One region of the Kribbella flavida DSM 17836 genome, then DNA from elsewhere that is predicted to be linked to it. Evidence: riboswitches for the same ligand, from Rfam matches in the RefSeq annotation. Region 1 holds a riboswitch; the other holds the start of a gene.
The links. A riboswitch is a leader RNA that binds a small molecule or an ion and turns the genes downstream of it on or off. The one in region 1 is predicted to bind glycine.

Region 1 (7,807 bases):
CACCCATTCCTGCGGCAGCACCGGCTCGTACGACACGAGCGTGCGCATCAGGTCCAGCGGCACCGAGGCGCACCGCCCGTACGTCGCGTTCGCGAGCGCGACGGCGCCGATCCGCCGGGCCCGGTCCACGAACAGGCCGGCGACAAAGCCCGGCATCGACCCGGTGTGCCCGACGAACAGGTACGGGTCGTCGGCCTGCAGCCGCAGCCCGAGCCCGTACGACGCGTTCAGCGCCTCCCGCGGATCGGCGGCCGCCGGGGTCGCCATCTCCTCGACGCTCTCGCGGCTCAGCACCTCCGGCACCGGGTCGATCCAGAACGCGGCGTACCGGGCCAGGTCCTCGATCGTGCTCCAGACCTGTCCGGCCGGGGCCATCGCACCCGCGTCGTACGCCGGCTCCTCGACCAGTCGCGCGCTGAACGGGTGCACCGAGAACCCCTGCGCGGCCGGCGCCTGCGGCAGGTACGACGTCCGCCGCATCTCCAGCGGCCGCAGGATCCGTTCGGTGACCAGGTCGAACCACGGCGCTCCGCGCAGCCGGGACACGATCTCGCCGAGCAGCCCGTAGCCGAGGTTCGAGTAGTGGTGCCGCTGGTCCGGTCCGCCGGCGGCCTGGGACTCGTCCATCGCCGCGGCCAGGGCCTCGAACGAGACACCCGGATTGCGCTCCCACCACGGGCCCTCGGGCTCGGCGTTCATGCCGCCGGAGTGCGCGAGCAGGTGCCGCACGGTCAGGTCGCCGAACGGGACCCCCGGCAGATGCTTGCCGACAGCATCGTTCAGGCCGAGCAGCCCGTCGTCGCGGGCCTGCAGCACCAGCACCGCCGTCATCGTCTTGGTGATCGACCCGACCCGGTACTGCACGTCCGGCCCCGGCATGCCACCGTCAGCCGTCGCGAACCGCCCGCGCGCCCCGGTCCACACCAGTCCCCCGTCACGGACCACACCGGCCGCGATCGACGGCAGCTTCCACTCACTCTGGGCCGCCGCCACCTCGGCGTACAAGGCGGCGGCGGTGTCAGACCGCAGGGTCACTCAAAGGCCTCCGGGGCCGGGCAGGAGCAGATCAGGTTGCGGTCGCCGTACGCGCCGTCGATCCGGCGGACCGGCGGCCAGTACTTCGCGGCCCGGTCGACCGACTGCGGGAACGCGGCCTCCTCGCGGGTGTAGGCGTGCTCCCACTTGTCGTTGATCACCGACGAGGCGGTGTGCGGCGCGTTCACCAGCGGGTTGTCGTCGGCCGGCCACTCGCCCGCCGCGACCCGGTCGATCTCGTGCTTGATCGCGATCATCGCGTCGCAGAAGCGGTCCAGCTCGCCCAGGTCCTCGGACTCGGTCGGCTCCACCATCAGCGTGCCGGGCACCGGGAACGACATCGTCGGCGCGTGGAAGCCGTAGTCGATCAGCCGCTTCGCGACGTCGTCGACGGTGACGCCGGTCGCCTTGGTCATCGGCCGCAGATCGAGGATGCACTCGTGCGCGACCAGCCCGTTCTCCCCGGTGTAGAGCACCGGGAAGGCGTTCTCGAGCCGCTTGGCCACGTAGTTCGCGGTCAGCACCGCGGCCTTGGTGGCGGCGGTCAGGCCCTCGGCGCCCATCATCCGGATGTAGGCCCAGGAGATCGCCAGCACGCCGGCCGACCCGAACGGCGCCGCGCTGATCGGGCCGACACCGGACTCCGGACCGGCCTGGCCCAGCAGCGGGTGGTTCGGCAGGTACGGCGCCAGGTGCTCGGCGACCGCGACCGGGCCGACGCCCGGGCCGCCGCCCCCGTGCGGGATGCAGAACGTCTTGTGCAGGTTCAGGTGGCTGACGTCGCCGCCGAACTCGCCGGGCTTGGCCAGCCCGAGCAGCGCGTTCAGGTTGGCGCCGTCGACGTACACCTGGCCGCCGTTGTCGTGCACGATCTGGCAGACCTCGGTCACGCTCTCCTCGTACACGCCGTGCGTGGACGGATAGGTGATCATGATCGCGGCCAGCTTGTCCGCGTGCTGCTCGGCCTTGGCCCGCAGGTCGTCCAGGTCGATCGTGCCGTCGTCGTTGCCCTTGACCACGACCACCTTCATGCCGGCCATCACCGCGGAGGCGGCGTTGGTGCCGTGCGCGCTGGCCGGGATCAGGCAGACGTTGCGGTCGGTGTCGCCCTGGGCGCGGTGGTAACCGCGGATCGCCAGCAGACCGGCCAGCTCACCCTGCGACCCGGCGTTCGGCTGGATCGACACCTTGGCGTAGCCGGTCACCTCGGCCAGCCAGCGCTCCAGCTGACCGATCAGCGTCACGTAGCCGGCGGCGTCCTCGATCGGCGCGAACGGGTGTAGGTCGGCGAACTCGGGCCAGGTGACGGCTTCCATCTCGGTGGTCGCGTTCAGCTTCATCGTGCAGGAGCCGAGCGGGATCATGCCGCGGTCGAGCGCGTAGTCGTGGTCGGACAGCTTGCGCAGGTAGCGCAGCATCGCCGTCTCGGACCGGTGCGTGTTGAACACCGGGTGGGTCAGGTAGTCGCTGGTCCGCACCACCTCGGTGGCCAGGCTCTGGCCGGTCAGCGCCGCGTCGTACCGGACGCCGAACGCGCGGCAGACCCGGCCGAGCGCGGCCGCGTCGGTCTTCTCGTCGCAGGAGATGCCGACGTGGTCGGCGTCCACCAGCCGCAGCCAGATGCCGTTCTGCCGGGCGGTGTCGACGACGTCGGCCGCGCGGCCGGGGACCCGGGCCAGCACGGTGTCGAAGAACTGGTCGTGCACGACCTCGACGCCACCGGCCCGCAGCGACGCGGCCAGGCTGCCGGCGTTGCGGTGCACCCGCTCGGCGATCGCCTTCAGGCCGTCCGGGCCGTGGTAGACGGCGTACATCGACGCCACCACGGCGAGCAGGACCTGCGCGGTACAGATGTTCGAGGTGGCCTTCTCGCGGCGGATGTGCTGCTCGCGGGTCTGCAGCGCCAGCCGGTACGCCGGGGCGCCGTCGGCGTCGACCGAGACGCCGACCAGACGACCGGGCAGGGACCGCTCCAGGCCGGCGCGGACCGACATGAAGCCCGCGTGCGGACCGCCGTAGAACAGCGGCACGCCGAAGCGCTGGGACGAGCCGATCACGATGTCGGCGCCCGCCTCACCCGGTGCCTCCAGCAACGTCAGCGCGAGCAGGTCGGACGCGACGGCGACCAGCGTGTCGCGCTCGTGCGCGGCGGCGATCAGCGGCTTCAGGTCGCGGACGCGGCCGCCCGAACCGGGGTACTGGACCAGGAACCCGAAGAAGTCTCCCTCGGGCAGCCCGTCGCTGGTGTCGGCGACGACGACCTCGAGGCCGAGCGCCTCCGCGCGGGTCTCGACCACCGCGATGGTCTGCGCGAAGCAGTCGGCGTCGACCAGGAACCGGTCGCTCTTGCTCTTGCGGTTCGACCGGTGCGCCAGCGTCATCGCCTCGGCGGCCGCGGTGCCCTCGTCCAGCAGCGACGCGTTCGCGGTCGGCAGGCCGGTCAGGTCGGACACCACGGTCTGGAAGTTCAGCAGCGCCTCGAGCCGGCCCTGGGAGATCTCCGGCTGGTACGGCGTGTAGGCGGTGTACCAGGCCGGGTTCTCGACCAGCCGGCGGACGATCACCGACGGGGTGAAGGTGCCGTAGTAGCCCTGGCCGATCATCGAGGTGGCGACGGTGTTGCGGGCGGCGAGCCGGCGCAGCTCGGTCAGCGCGTCCACCTCGGAGGCCGGCTCGGGCAGCCGGAGCGCCTCGGCGGACCGGATCGAGGCGGGCACGGCGGCGTCCACCAGCGCGTCCACGTCGGCGTACCCGAGCGTCTGCACCATCCGGGCGACCTCGTCGGGACGCGGCCCGATGTGCCGGTCGGCGAAGGTGGCCGAAAGCTGCGGGCTGGATTCGTTCACACTCATCAGGAGGCTCCGTTGCTGACAGGTCTGCCGGTGGCCTCCCCCTCTGTCACCCGGTCCGAGCACCTGTGCGGTGATCCGGCCATCGCTTCAGAGTCGCCTGCGGCACCCGGTCCATGGGCCTGAGAGGTTCCGGGGAGGAATTGCCCCTTCGGCGCCCAGGCAAACGTCCCTGGGTCTCTCCCGAGTGCTGTGTACGGCACAACCGAGGCTACCAGTTGGTCCCGCCGAGGTCAGGCAGCAGCCGTACCGCGGTCGCCCGCGCGGCGTCCACCAGGCCCGGGTCGGCCGAGCTCATCGGCCACCGCACCCGGGTCCCGACGTCGGCCCAGCCGCCGACCGCGGCCAGGAACTTGTCGAGCGCCGGGTTGGACAGGCCGCTCGCCTGCAACGGTGCGATGTGCGCGGCGAAGAACTCGGCGATCCGGCGCTCAACCTCAAGCGCACCTCGAGGGTCGGTGCCGATCTGCTCGTACCAGCGGACGGAGCCGGCCGGCGCCAGCGCGGCGACGTTCGAGTAGCTGCCGTGGGCGCCGAGCGCCGACATGCCGGCCAGGAAGTGACCGGGCACGAAGATCGACAGCTCCGACTCGAGCGCCTGCTCGAACCACGCCGCGTCCCCGCCGGCCGTCTTCAACCCGATCAGCGCCGGCACTGCCTGAGCGAGCTCGACGAGCAGCCCGGGACCGACCTTCGTCTTGGCGTGCGGCGGGTTGTAGAGCACCAGCGGTACGCCGTCCGCGGCCTCGGCGATCCGGGTGAGGAAGTCCAGGGTCTCGGCGTCGTTCAGCGGCAGCCAGTCCGGGAGGATCACCTGGAGGGCGGACGGTCGCAGCACGGCGGCCCGGCGTACGCGCTGGAGCTGGAGCTGGGCCGAGGGGTGACTGGCGCCGAGCTGGAACGGCAGGTCCGCGGCCTCGCAGCGGGCGGCGAGCAGCTCGTTGATCCGGTCGAACTCGGCCTCGGTCAGGGTGTGGAACTCCCCCGCCGTGCCGTGCGCGTACAGGCCGTGCAGCCCCGCGCCGAGCAGGTGGTCCAGCTGCGTGTCGAGCCGGGCGAAGTCGATGGACTCGTCGGCGTCGAGCGGTAACAGCAAAGACGCCCACACACCACGCAGCGAAACCGCGGTGAGTGGGCGCACTTGTGCGGGGCAGGTCAGCCGGTCAGCGGATCAGCCGGTCATCCGGGCGCGGCGGCGGGCGGCGAGCTCGTCGTTCGCGTGCGGGTCCGACTCGTCGTCGGCGTGGCCGTCGGCGCGCTCGGTCGGCAGCTCGGACAGCGAACCCTCGACCTCGCGCCAGACACCGCCGAGCGCGATGCCGAAGACCCCTTGGCCGCCGGCCAGCAGGTCGATCACCTCGTCCGGCGAGGTGCACATGTAGACCGAGGCGCCGTCGCTCATCAGCGTGATCTGGGTCAGGTCGTCGATGCCGCGCTTGCTCAGGTGGGCGATCGCGGTCCGGATCTGCTGCAGCGAGATCCCGGCGTCGAGCAGCCGCTTGATCACCTTCAGCAGCAGCACGTCGCGGAAGCCGTAGAGCCGCTGGGTGCCGGAACCGGTGGCCGGCCGGACCGAGGGCGAGACCAGGCCGGTGCGGGCCCAGTAGTCGAGCTGGCGGTAGGTGATCCCGGCAGCGGCACATGCGGTCGGGCCGCGGAACCCGACGTCCTCCGGCATCGGCCGCAGGTCGTCGTCGAACAGCAGACCCTGCACCCCCGCTGCGGCGGCCGCGTCGGCGTGTGCCTCGGACGCCGACTGCGCCGTCAGATCAGTGTCGCCGGTGCGTGTCACGCCTGAGCCTCCCTGGGTACCGACTGGAACGGATCACATCCGTGGAGTTACAACACCCCACAACTCCTTCAAGGTAAGCCGCCGACCTGAGCCGGTCAACGACAACCGCCCGGAGCCGATCGCGTGTCGCGCTCCCGTTCCGAATTGTTACGTGCCCATGAGGAACCGCTGTACCCAGCCCTAAACGTGCGAACCAGGATTTTTGTGCTCAGCTCTTGTCGAAGTCCTCCGGGGAGACGTGGTCGAGGAACTCGCGGAAGCGTTCGACCTCCTCTTCCTCCTCCACCTCTTCGGCCTCGTCGTTCTCGCTGTCCGGCACCGGGATGCCGGCCTCGGCCAGGATCTCCTCGGTGCAGAACAGCGGCGTACCGGTTCGCAGCGCGAGTGCGATCGAGTCCGACGGGCGGGCCGAGATCTCGGTCTTGTCGTCGAACACCAGGATCGCCTCGAACACGCCGTCGGTCAGGTTCACGATCCGGACCTGGCTGAGCGTGTGCCCGAGCGTGCGGATGGTCTCCGCGAACAGGTCGTGGGTCAGCGGACGCGGTGGTTCCATCCCCTGCTGCGCGAACGCGATCGCGCTCGCCTCGGCGGCACCGATCCAGATCGGCAGGTACCGCTCCCCGCCGACCTCCCGGAGCAGCACGATCGGCTGACTCGAGGGCATCTCAACCCGGACTCCGACCACATCGACTTCGCGCACGCCCTCAGCCTACTCCGCAACACCCACCACCCCCGGCCCCACACCACCCACCGAGGCCCGCGCCACCCCCCGAACCGCACGAGGACAGCAGGACCGCACCGCCACTCACCCGGGCATCATCAGTGGCCGCCACCGACTCTTTCCGGCCGGAGCGGTCTCAGCCGTCGCCTACCTCGCCGGCCGCATCGCCGGCGACCTCAGCCGAACACTGCGAAAATTCTCACCGAGTGAGGCGCGACCGGACCAGCGCCGCATGCAACCGCACAGCAAGCGCCGCCAGCTCCTGCGTCAGATCCCCCCGCCGCGGCCCAGCAACCTGCTCGATCAACCCCACCTCCCGATCCGCCGCCGTCCGAAACGGCCGCAGATGCCGCGGCTCGACCCCGTACTGCGCGAACTCCGCCGCCGCCTTCGCCACCAGGATCGCGTCCCCGTCGTAGTGGTTGCCGCGAGCCACGACCAGCTGATGACTCTCCAGCTGGTCGAGCAGCTCCACCGAGATCCCGGCCGCCGCCCGCAGCTCCTCGCGGGTCAGCTTCAGCTCGGTGCGGTCGGCATCGAAGTCCTCCGCCACCGGCAGCCCGGCGGGCTCGGCGGCCTGCGGCGCGGTGGGCCGGCCGCCGGGCGTCGGCCGCAGCCCGCGGTCCATCGCGCCGAGGTGTTCCTTGATCACCTTCAGCGGCAGGTACTGGTCCCGCTGCGCGGTCAGCACGTACCGCAGCCGCTCCACGTCGGCGGCACTGAACTTGCGGTACCCCGACGCGGTCCGCGCCGGCGTCACCAGCCCCTCGGCCTCGAGGAAGCGGATCTTGGAGATGGTGACGTCGGCGAACTCGGCCTGCAGGACCTGCAGCACCTCACCGATGCTGCTTCCTCCGACGGCAGGCTCAGGCTTGGCCACTGGCGTAGTAGACCAGGCGGTACTTGCCGATCTGGACCTCGTCGCCGTTGTTCAGCAAGACCTCGTCGATCCGGTCCCGGTTGACGTAGGTGCCGTTCAGGCTGCCGACGTCGCGCACCTTCACCCCGGCCGGGTCGCGGCGGAACTCCGCGTGCCGGCGCGAGACCGTCACGTCGTCGAGAAAGATGTCGCTGTCGGGGTGCCGGCCGGCGGTGACCACGTCGACGTCGAGCAGGAACCGGCTGCCCGCGTTCGGCCCCCGCTGGACGATCAGCAGGGCGGACCCGGCCGGCAGCGCGCCGACGGCGGCCTCGTCCTCGGCGGACAGGCTCTCCCCCAGGTCGACCCGCTCGGTGTCGGGCTCCACGCTGATCGGCGTCAGCATCGCGGTGTCGGTGACACCGGGAGCGGGCACCGGACGGTCCGCGCCAGGGAGCATCGTTCCGCACTGCGAGCAGAACCTGCTGCCCTCGGAGTTCTCGTGCCCGCACTGGTTGCAGAACGGCATGCTGTGATCCTCCCGATCG
Region 2 (7,807 bases), 3.6 Mb from region 1:
TCTGCTCGGCCGGGCCGGGCGTCGGCGCATCCCGCTGGGGACCGGACCGGGAGTCGCTGTTGTCCTGACCGGCGGAGCCGGCGGTGTCCGGGGCACCGGGCAGCGTCGCCGGTGGCGGGGTCGGGTACGGCGTCGTCGTGGCCGGCGGGTCGCCCGGGATCCGCGGAAAAACCGGGTCGGACGAGCTCACCGACGGTGGTCCGTCGACCGGGTTCACCGCGTCGGCGGTCTGGGCCGGGCCGGGCAGTGGAAGCAGCGGGACCCGGGGACCGCCGAGCAGGCTGACGACGGCCAGCACGGCGTACAGGGCGGCGAGTGGCAGGGCGATATAGGTGAAGCGTCGGATCTCTGGCTCCTCAGGCAGATTCCGGCGAGGTGGTGCCTGTTCTTTCCTCGGAGAACAGCCTCACAACCTTTGGGACCCTAGCGGGTGAACACCCGTTTGAAACACCCCCCGGCCCGAATCTTTGCGCAACGCGCCAGCTCCGGGGCGCGACGGCGGCGGCCACGTGCCAGCCTGCTGGGATGACGCTCCTGCTGCTGCACGGCCTCGGCGCGACCCGCCGGGTCTGGGACCACTGGCCCGTCGGCGACCCCGGCGTACTCGCTCCTGACCTGCCCGGCCACGGCACGGCCGAGCCCCTCGACCACTACAGCTTCGAGTCGATCGCCGCCGCGGTCGCCGCCGGCCTGCCGGACGACGCCGGCGAGCTGGACGTCGTCGGCCACTCGCTCGGCGGCGTGATCGCCCTGGAGCTGGCCAGCGGCCGGTACGGCGTTCAGGTCGCCAAGGTGGTCGCGCTCGGGGTCAAGGTCTCCTGGTCCGACGACGACCTGGCCCGGACCGCGGCACTCGCGGCGAAGCCGGTGGCCTGGTTCGACCAGCGCGAGGACGCGGCCCAGCGCTACCTCAAGGTCTCCGGCCTGCAGGGGCTGGTCGATCCCGCGAGCGACGCGGTCGACCACGGCCTCGTCCAGCACGACGGGCGCTGGCGGCTCGCGCTGGACCCGCGGGCCTTCGGGGTCGGCGCGCCGAACCTGCCGCGGCTGCTCCGCGAGGCGTACGCGACAGTGACCATGGTCCGCGGCGAGCTGGACCCGATGAACACCGACGCGGAACTCGCCGCGCTGCACGACCGGACCGTCACCCTGCCGGGGCTCGGCCACAACGCCCACGTGCAGGACCCGTCAGCACTCGATCACGTTGACGGCCAGGCCGCCCCGTGACGTCTCCTTGTACTTGATCTTCATGTCCGCGCCGGTCTCGCGCATCGTCTTGATCACCTTGTCCAGGGTGACCACGTGCACGCCGTCGCCGTGCATCGCCATCCGGGCCGCGTTGATCGCCTTCACCGCGGCCATCGCGTTGCGCTCGATGCACGGGATCTGGACCAGCCCGCCGACCGGGTCGCAGGTCAGCCCGAGGTTGTGCTCCATCGCGATCTCGGCGGCGTTCTCGACCTGCTCCGGCGTACCGCCGAGCACCTCGCACAAACCGGCCGCGGCCATCGAGCAGGCCGAGCCGACCTCGCCCTGACAGCCGACCTCGGCGCCGGAGATCGACGCGTTCTCCTTGTACAGCACGCCGATCGCGGCGGCCGCCAGCAGGAACCGGACCACCCCGTCCTCGGTCGCGCCGGGCACGAACCGCCGGTAGTAGTGCAGCACCGCGGGAATGATGCCGGCGGCACCGTTCGTCGGCGCGGTGACGATCCGGCCGCCGGCCGCGTTCTGCTCGTTCACCGCGAGCGCGAACAGGTTCACCCAGTCCATCACCTTGAGCGGGTCCACCGACCACGGGTCCCGGGTGAGCTTGCGGTGCAGCGCGTGCGCGCGCCGGGGCACCTTCAGGCCGCCGGGCAGCACGCCCTCGGTCTCGCAGCCCTCCTGCACGCAGTCCTGCATCACCTGCCAGATCTGTAGCAGACCGTCGCGGATCTCCGCCTCGCTGCGCCAGGCGAGCTCGTTGGCGAGCATCACCTCGCTGATCGGCAGACCGGACTCGCGGCACCGGTCGAGCAGCTCGGCACCGGACAGGAACGGGTACTTCAGCGGCGTCCGGTCCGGCACGATCCGGTCCCCCGCCGCGGCGTGCTCGTCGACCACGAACCCACCGCCGACCGAGTAGTACGTCCGCTCCCGGACGACGGCGCCGGCCGCGTCGCGGGCCAGGAACGTCATCCCGTTCGGGTGGTAGGGCAGCGCCTTGCGGCGGTGCATCACCAGCTGGGTGCTCTCGTCGAAGGCGATCTCGTGCTCGCCGGCCAGCCGCAACCGGCCGGCCGCACGGATCGCCTCGACCCGGCGCTCGACCGACCGGGTGTCGACCGTCTCTGGGTCCTCGCCCTCCAGACCGAGCAGGACCGCTTTGTTGCTGCCGTGCCCGTGCCCGGTCGCGCCGAGCGAGCCGAACAGCTGCGACTCGACCGCCGTCGTCCGGGTGAGCAGGCCGTCGGCGGCCAGGCCGAGCGCGAAGGTCCGGGCGGCGCGCATCGGGCCCACGGTGTGGGAGCTCGACGGGCCGATGCCGATGCTGAACAGATCGAAGACGCTGATCGCCATGGAGGATTCCTTCCGGTCGCCGTTGACCGATCGGTGTGCCTCCCCGCTCTGTCGGACGGCCGTCCTCCAGAGGTGCCTCGCCCGTGCGGTGAGGGGGCCTGAGAGATTCTGGGGAGAGTTGCTCCTACGGCGCCCGGGTCCGTACCACCTGCCGGCCCGGGTCTCTCCCGCACGGGTTCATGCGGCTGTGCAGTTTGCTCTGTCGCCGCGACGGTACGGCGCGCTCGTGGCACGCGTCAATCCGGCGAGGGAGGCTTTTCCCCCACACGGGGGAACCGCCTCGGGCTCGACCCGTGGAGGCTGAACGCATGACAACGATCACGCGGCCGGCAGGTGTCACCGCAACCACCCGGCCGGCCTGGATGCACTGGGCGCCGCGGCTCACGGCCGGCTGGGCGGCGGCGTACGGGCTGGTGCGGGTGTGGTTCGCGACCGGGCACGCGCCGGACTGGAAGTTCCCCGGCGGCGATCTGCTGCTTCCGGACTGGGCGTCCGTCGCCGCCTGCGTGATCAGCGCACTGGTCGTCGCCTGGCCGGCATCGCGGACCGGTGTCGTGCTCGCCTGGGCGGCGGCCGCCGGCTGGGTCGCCGTCTGCGCGATGGCGCTGCTCGACGTGATCGGCGGCGTCCTGCCCGGTCTGGGCATCCCCTTCGACCTCGCCGGGATGCTGAGCCGCTTCGGTGGCCTCACCGGCGCTGCACTGCTCGCCGCGACGGCTCTGGCTCGCCAGCGCCAGCTCGACCCGACCTGTCTGAGCTGCAGCGGCGGTCCGGCTCGAGTGAGCTCCACGCCGCGGTGGGCCGTGGCCGGAGCCCTCGTCGCCGTCGCAGGCTGCCTGATCCGGGTGGCCGCCCAGGCCGCCGTGGGCTTCGACTTCGTGCCGTACGACGCCGGACTGGCGATGATCGTGTTCGAGGGCGGGTTCCTGCTCGCCGGCATCGCGCTTCCACTGCTGCTGGTGACGCGGATCGGCCGGGTGTTCCCGCGCTGGATGCTGCTGCTGCCCGGCGGCCTGCTCGGTGCCGGCATCACGGCGTACTTCGGGGTCGGGCTGCTGCAGATGGTCGTCGCGACGCTGTCGGGCGAGCCGGTCTACACCGATGTCGGCTTGCCGGCGAGCTTCTTCTGGGTGGCCGTGCCGGCGTACCTGGTGTGGGGCGCCGGTCTGGCGGTGGCGACCGCCGGCTACTGGCTGCGCACCCGCAAGCCGTGCGGGACGTGTGGGCGCTAGCGCAGGCGACCGGTCCGCGCCGCCCAGAGCTCGAAGAACCAGGTGAACAGCGGCGGGATGCTCGCGGCCAGCGCCAGCAGGGTGGTGGGCCAGCTCCAGCGCAGCGGCTTGCGGACCACCGCGACGGTCAGCACGTAGAGCATGAAGATGCCGCCGTGGATCGGGCCGAAGATCTGCACGCCGATCTCGTTGTCGGACAGCACGTACTTGAACAGCATGCCGATCAGCAGCCCGGTCCAGGAGATCGCCTCGGCGATCGCCACGACGCGGAACCAGGTCGCGTGCTTGGAACCAGCCGGCGCGTCCACGGCTGCAACAGTCTCGGTCATCAGATCAGCGACCTTAACAAGCGCCTTCAAGTCAACCAGGACAGTGGGTCCGGGCCGGCACCGTCCCGTCCAGCAGGTAGGCCCCGACCCGGTCGTCCACGCAGCGGTCGATCCCGCCGTACGCGCCGTGGCCGGTGCCGTCCCACCGGAGCAGGACGCCGGAGTCGAGCCGGCCGGCGAGTTCCTCGGCCCACGCGTAGCGGCCCAGGGGATCGCCGGTGTTGCCGAGGACAACAATCGGCGCGGCGCCCTCGCCGTCGATCGGGCGCTCCCGGCCGACGCCCGGGAACGGCCACTGCGCGCAGGTGAGCAGCAGCATCCCGGTGAGCTGCCCGAACCGCGGAGAGGCCCTGGCGAAGGCCGGCATCGCCGCGCGAACGGTGTCGACGGTCAGCCGGTCCGGGTGGTCGAGACAGTTGACGGCCGCGTTGACCACCGCGAAGTTCGAGAACGACCCGTCCGCGCGGCGACCGGTGAAGGCGTCGGCGAACCCCTGCAACGCCTCGCCCTGCCCGGCGTACGCCGCGGCGAGCGCGTCGCTGAGCCGGGACCACAGCGGCGGGTCGGAGAAGCCGATCGTGAGCGACGCGAGCACGCCTGAGCGCCTGAGCGGCGTACTGCGCTCGGTCGGCAGCGGCTTCACGTCCAACCGGGTGAGGAACGCGTCGAACGTCGCCAACGCGTCCTGCAGGTTCGCGCCCAGCGCGCACGGCGCCGACGCCAGGCAGTGCCGGACGGGCGGTGAGCACGAGCACGGTCGTCCGGCGAATCATGCGATCAAATTAGCACAGTCGTATTGAACGACCTGACCCGCAGCCTTCCCCCACGCGCCGTCCGGGGAGCGCTCCGGGACAGCACCGGATGCCGTGGCCGCGGGCAGAGCCAAGGATCGACGGTGTCCCCCACCGACAGGAGAGCTCGTGTGAACATCCGACGCCGTACCACTGCCTGGGGCGTGGTTCTGGCCACCTCCCTGGCGACCCTCGGCCTGCCCACCGCCGCCGCTGCCCCGACGACTGCGAGCACCCCCGGCGCCGTCGCCTGGGAGCCGTGCCGGCCCGAGCCGGGCGACACCGAGCAGGAGCTGAAGCTGCTGCCCGGCTCCGAGTGCGCCACCGTGACCGTGCCGATCGACTGGAACCGCCCGTCCCGCGGCACCTTCGAACTGTCCATCGCCCGGCGCAAGGCCCAGCAGCAGCGGACCGGCGTCCTGGTCTTCGGGCCGGGCGGTCCCGGTGACTCCGGGGTCGAGCGGATCCGGACCGGGATGAGCCGGTTCAGCCAGCGGCTCGAGGACCGCTTCGACATCGTCAGCTTCGACCCTCGGGGCATTGCCCGCAGCAACCCGGTGATGTGCTCGGCCGCGCTGATCGCCCGCCAGCCGTCACCGATCATGAAGAGCCAGGCCGACTTCGACCGCACGGTCCAGTACAACCGTGAGCTGGCTGCCGACTGCCGCACCCACACCGGCGCGCTGTACGACCACCTCGACATGCTGCAGACCGTGCGGGACGTCGAGGCGATCCGCCGCGCCCTGGGCGAGCAGCAGATCTCCTTCCACGGCAGCTCGTACGGCACGATGCTCGGCACGCAGTACGCCGAAGCCTTTCCACAGCGCGTTCGGGCCCTGGTGCTGGAGAGCGTGAACGACCACAGCACGCCGACCACCCGGAGGTTTCTCACCGAGCAGGCAGCCACCGCCCAGGACTCGTTCGACGAGTTCGTGCAGTGGTGCGCCGACTCGACCAGCTGCGCACTGCACGGACGGGACGTGCGCGCGCTCTGGGCGGAGCTGCAGCGGCGCGCCGAGCTCGGTCAGGTCCCGGACCCGCAGCGGCCGCAGTACGCAACGACCCGGTTCATGCTGGGATTCGCGGTCTTCCGGCTGCTCTACGGTCCGGACTGGGCGCGGCTGGCGCAGACCCTGCGGGCGCTGGAGACCAGCCCGCCGCCGACCCAGCAACCGCCGGTTCCGACCGGGCTGGCGCCGTTCTCCTTCGCCCCGTTCTGCCAGGACTGGGACCTGCCGCTGCGCGACTACCGCGAGTACGCCGGCCTGCTGAAGCGTGTCGGCAGGGCGAACCCGGAGATGCGGTACCCGGGGCAACTGATGGCGATCACCACGTGTCTCGGCCTGCCGAGGGCGGACAACCCGCAGCACGTGCTGAAGGTGCGGGACCTGCGGACGCCTGCCCTGCTGACGAATTCGCTGCACGATCCGGCGACGGGGTACGAGTGGGCCCGCAACGTCGCGCGGCAGCTCGGCCGCCAGGGTGTGCTGCTGACCTACGAGGGCTGGGGACACGGCAGCTACACCACGAGCCCGTGCGTCGAGGCACTGGTCGACAACTATCTCGTCGACCTGACCGTGCCGCCGCGGGGCACCCGGTGCGCCGCGATCCTCCCCACCGCCTGAACCGAAGGATCACCCTCGGTTCACCGAAGATGAACCGAGGGTGATGCCCGGCGGATCGAAGGCTTTCCCTTGAACCGGTCGCACCGACCCGTTGATCACCGTCGGTTTGCTTGTGGTCATCGTCGGTGAACCTCAACGATTCCCTCACCGTGGCCCTGTGAGGCAAGGCCACCAGAGGAACCGGATGTGACCATGTCCTTTGTTTCCCCGCCCCACCGCCCCCGTCAGCTGCGCAGGTCCCTGGCCGGCGCCGCGCTGGTGCTCGGGCTCGGCGCCGCCGCCCTGGCGCCGATCCAGTCCGCCAGCAGCGCGCCCGCTCCCCAGCCGGTCGACGGGGTGTACGACGTCCTCGGCAAGAGCTGGGGCGTCCCCGCGTCCGAGGCCAAGGCCCGGCTGGACGCCGAGCACCGGCTGGCGAACGCCCTGGAGACCGCGCAGGCCCAGCTGGCGAAGGCATCCCGCACCGCCGAGGCCGCTCCCGGCCTGGACGGCGCGTTCTTCGACGCCGACCGCCGGCTCGTGGTCAACGTGCACTCGGCCGAGGCCGCCGCGACCGCCAAGGCGCACGGGCTGACCCCGCGCACCGTGGCCCGCGGCGAGAAGGCGCTGGCCGCGCTGCAGACGCGGGTCCAGGCGCTGGCCGACCGGTCCGGCTCGACCCAGGTCCAGTCGATCGGCGCGGACCTGCCCACCGACCGCCTGAAGGTTGTCCTGCAGCCCGGCGCGCGGACCGCCAAGACCGTTGCCCTGGTCAAGCAGTTGACGGCGCTGCCGGGGGTCGACGTCAGCACCAGCACCACCACGCTGGCGATGACCGCCGACGTGATCGGCGGCCAGATCATGGACCTGGTGCCGGGCAGCAACTGCTCGCTCGGCTACCCGGGCACGCTGAGCAACGGCAACAACGTGCTGCTCACCGCCGGCCACTGCGTCGAGGGCAACCCCGACGTGCTGAACCGGTCCGGCGTGCACATCGGCAAGGGCATCGCCAGCCGGTTCCGTACCGGGTACTCCAGCGTCGACATGGGCCTGATGGACATCGACGCCGAGGACGTCGGCCGCGGCTACATCGACAACCGCAACGGCACCACCACCCGGGTCACCGGCTCGTCCAAGGCACCGGTCGGCAGCACGATCTGCAAGGCCGGCAACACCACGGGCTGGACCTGCGGAACGATCCAGCAGTACAACGTGACCGTGAATTACGGCGGCGCCGGTGGCAGCGTCACCCGCACCAGCGGCCTGGCCCGCTCGACCGTCTGCACCGA

Region 2: another riboswitch for glycine. It lies ahead of KFLA_RS32480 (L-serine ammonia-lyase); the one in region 1 lies ahead of gcvP (aminomethyl-transferring glycine dehydrogenase).

The regions. Positions count from the first base shown of each region.
Region 1 covers NC_013729.1:3,384,729-3,392,535, reverse strand. Annotated here, with positions in the region: gene KFLA_RS15750 (serine hydrolase domain-containing protein) at 1-1,035, opposite strand, end outside; gene gcvP (aminomethyl-transferring glycine dehydrogenase) at 1,032-3,887, opposite strand; glycine riboswitch at 3,985-4,080, opposite strand; gene KFLA_RS15740 (dihydrodipicolinate synthase family protein) at 4,096-4,992, opposite strand; gene KFLA_RS15735 (MerR family transcriptional regulator) at 5,056-5,676, opposite strand; gene KFLA_RS15730 (bifunctional nuclease family protein) at 5,885-6,379, opposite strand; gene ftsR (transcriptional regulator FtsR) at 6,600-7,280, opposite strand; gene KFLA_RS15720 (FHA domain-containing protein) at 7,267-7,788, opposite strand.
Region 2 covers NC_013729.1:7,006,990-7,014,796, forward strand. Annotated here, with positions in the region: gene KFLA_RS32470 (hypothetical protein) at 1-298, opposite strand, end outside; gene KFLA_RS32475 (alpha/beta fold hydrolase) at 526-1,227, shown strand; gene KFLA_RS32480 (L-serine ammonia-lyase) at 1,189-2,562, opposite strand; glycine riboswitch at 2,639-2,742, opposite strand; gene KFLA_RS32485 (hypothetical protein) at 2,871-3,794, shown strand; gene KFLA_RS32490 (DUF3817 domain-containing protein) at 3,791-4,123, opposite strand; gene KFLA_RS32495 (alpha/beta hydrolase) at 4,155-4,802, opposite strand; gene KFLA_RS32500 (alpha/beta hydrolase) at 5,046-6,539, shown strand; gene KFLA_RS32505 (S1 family peptidase) at 6,732-7,807, shown strand, end outside.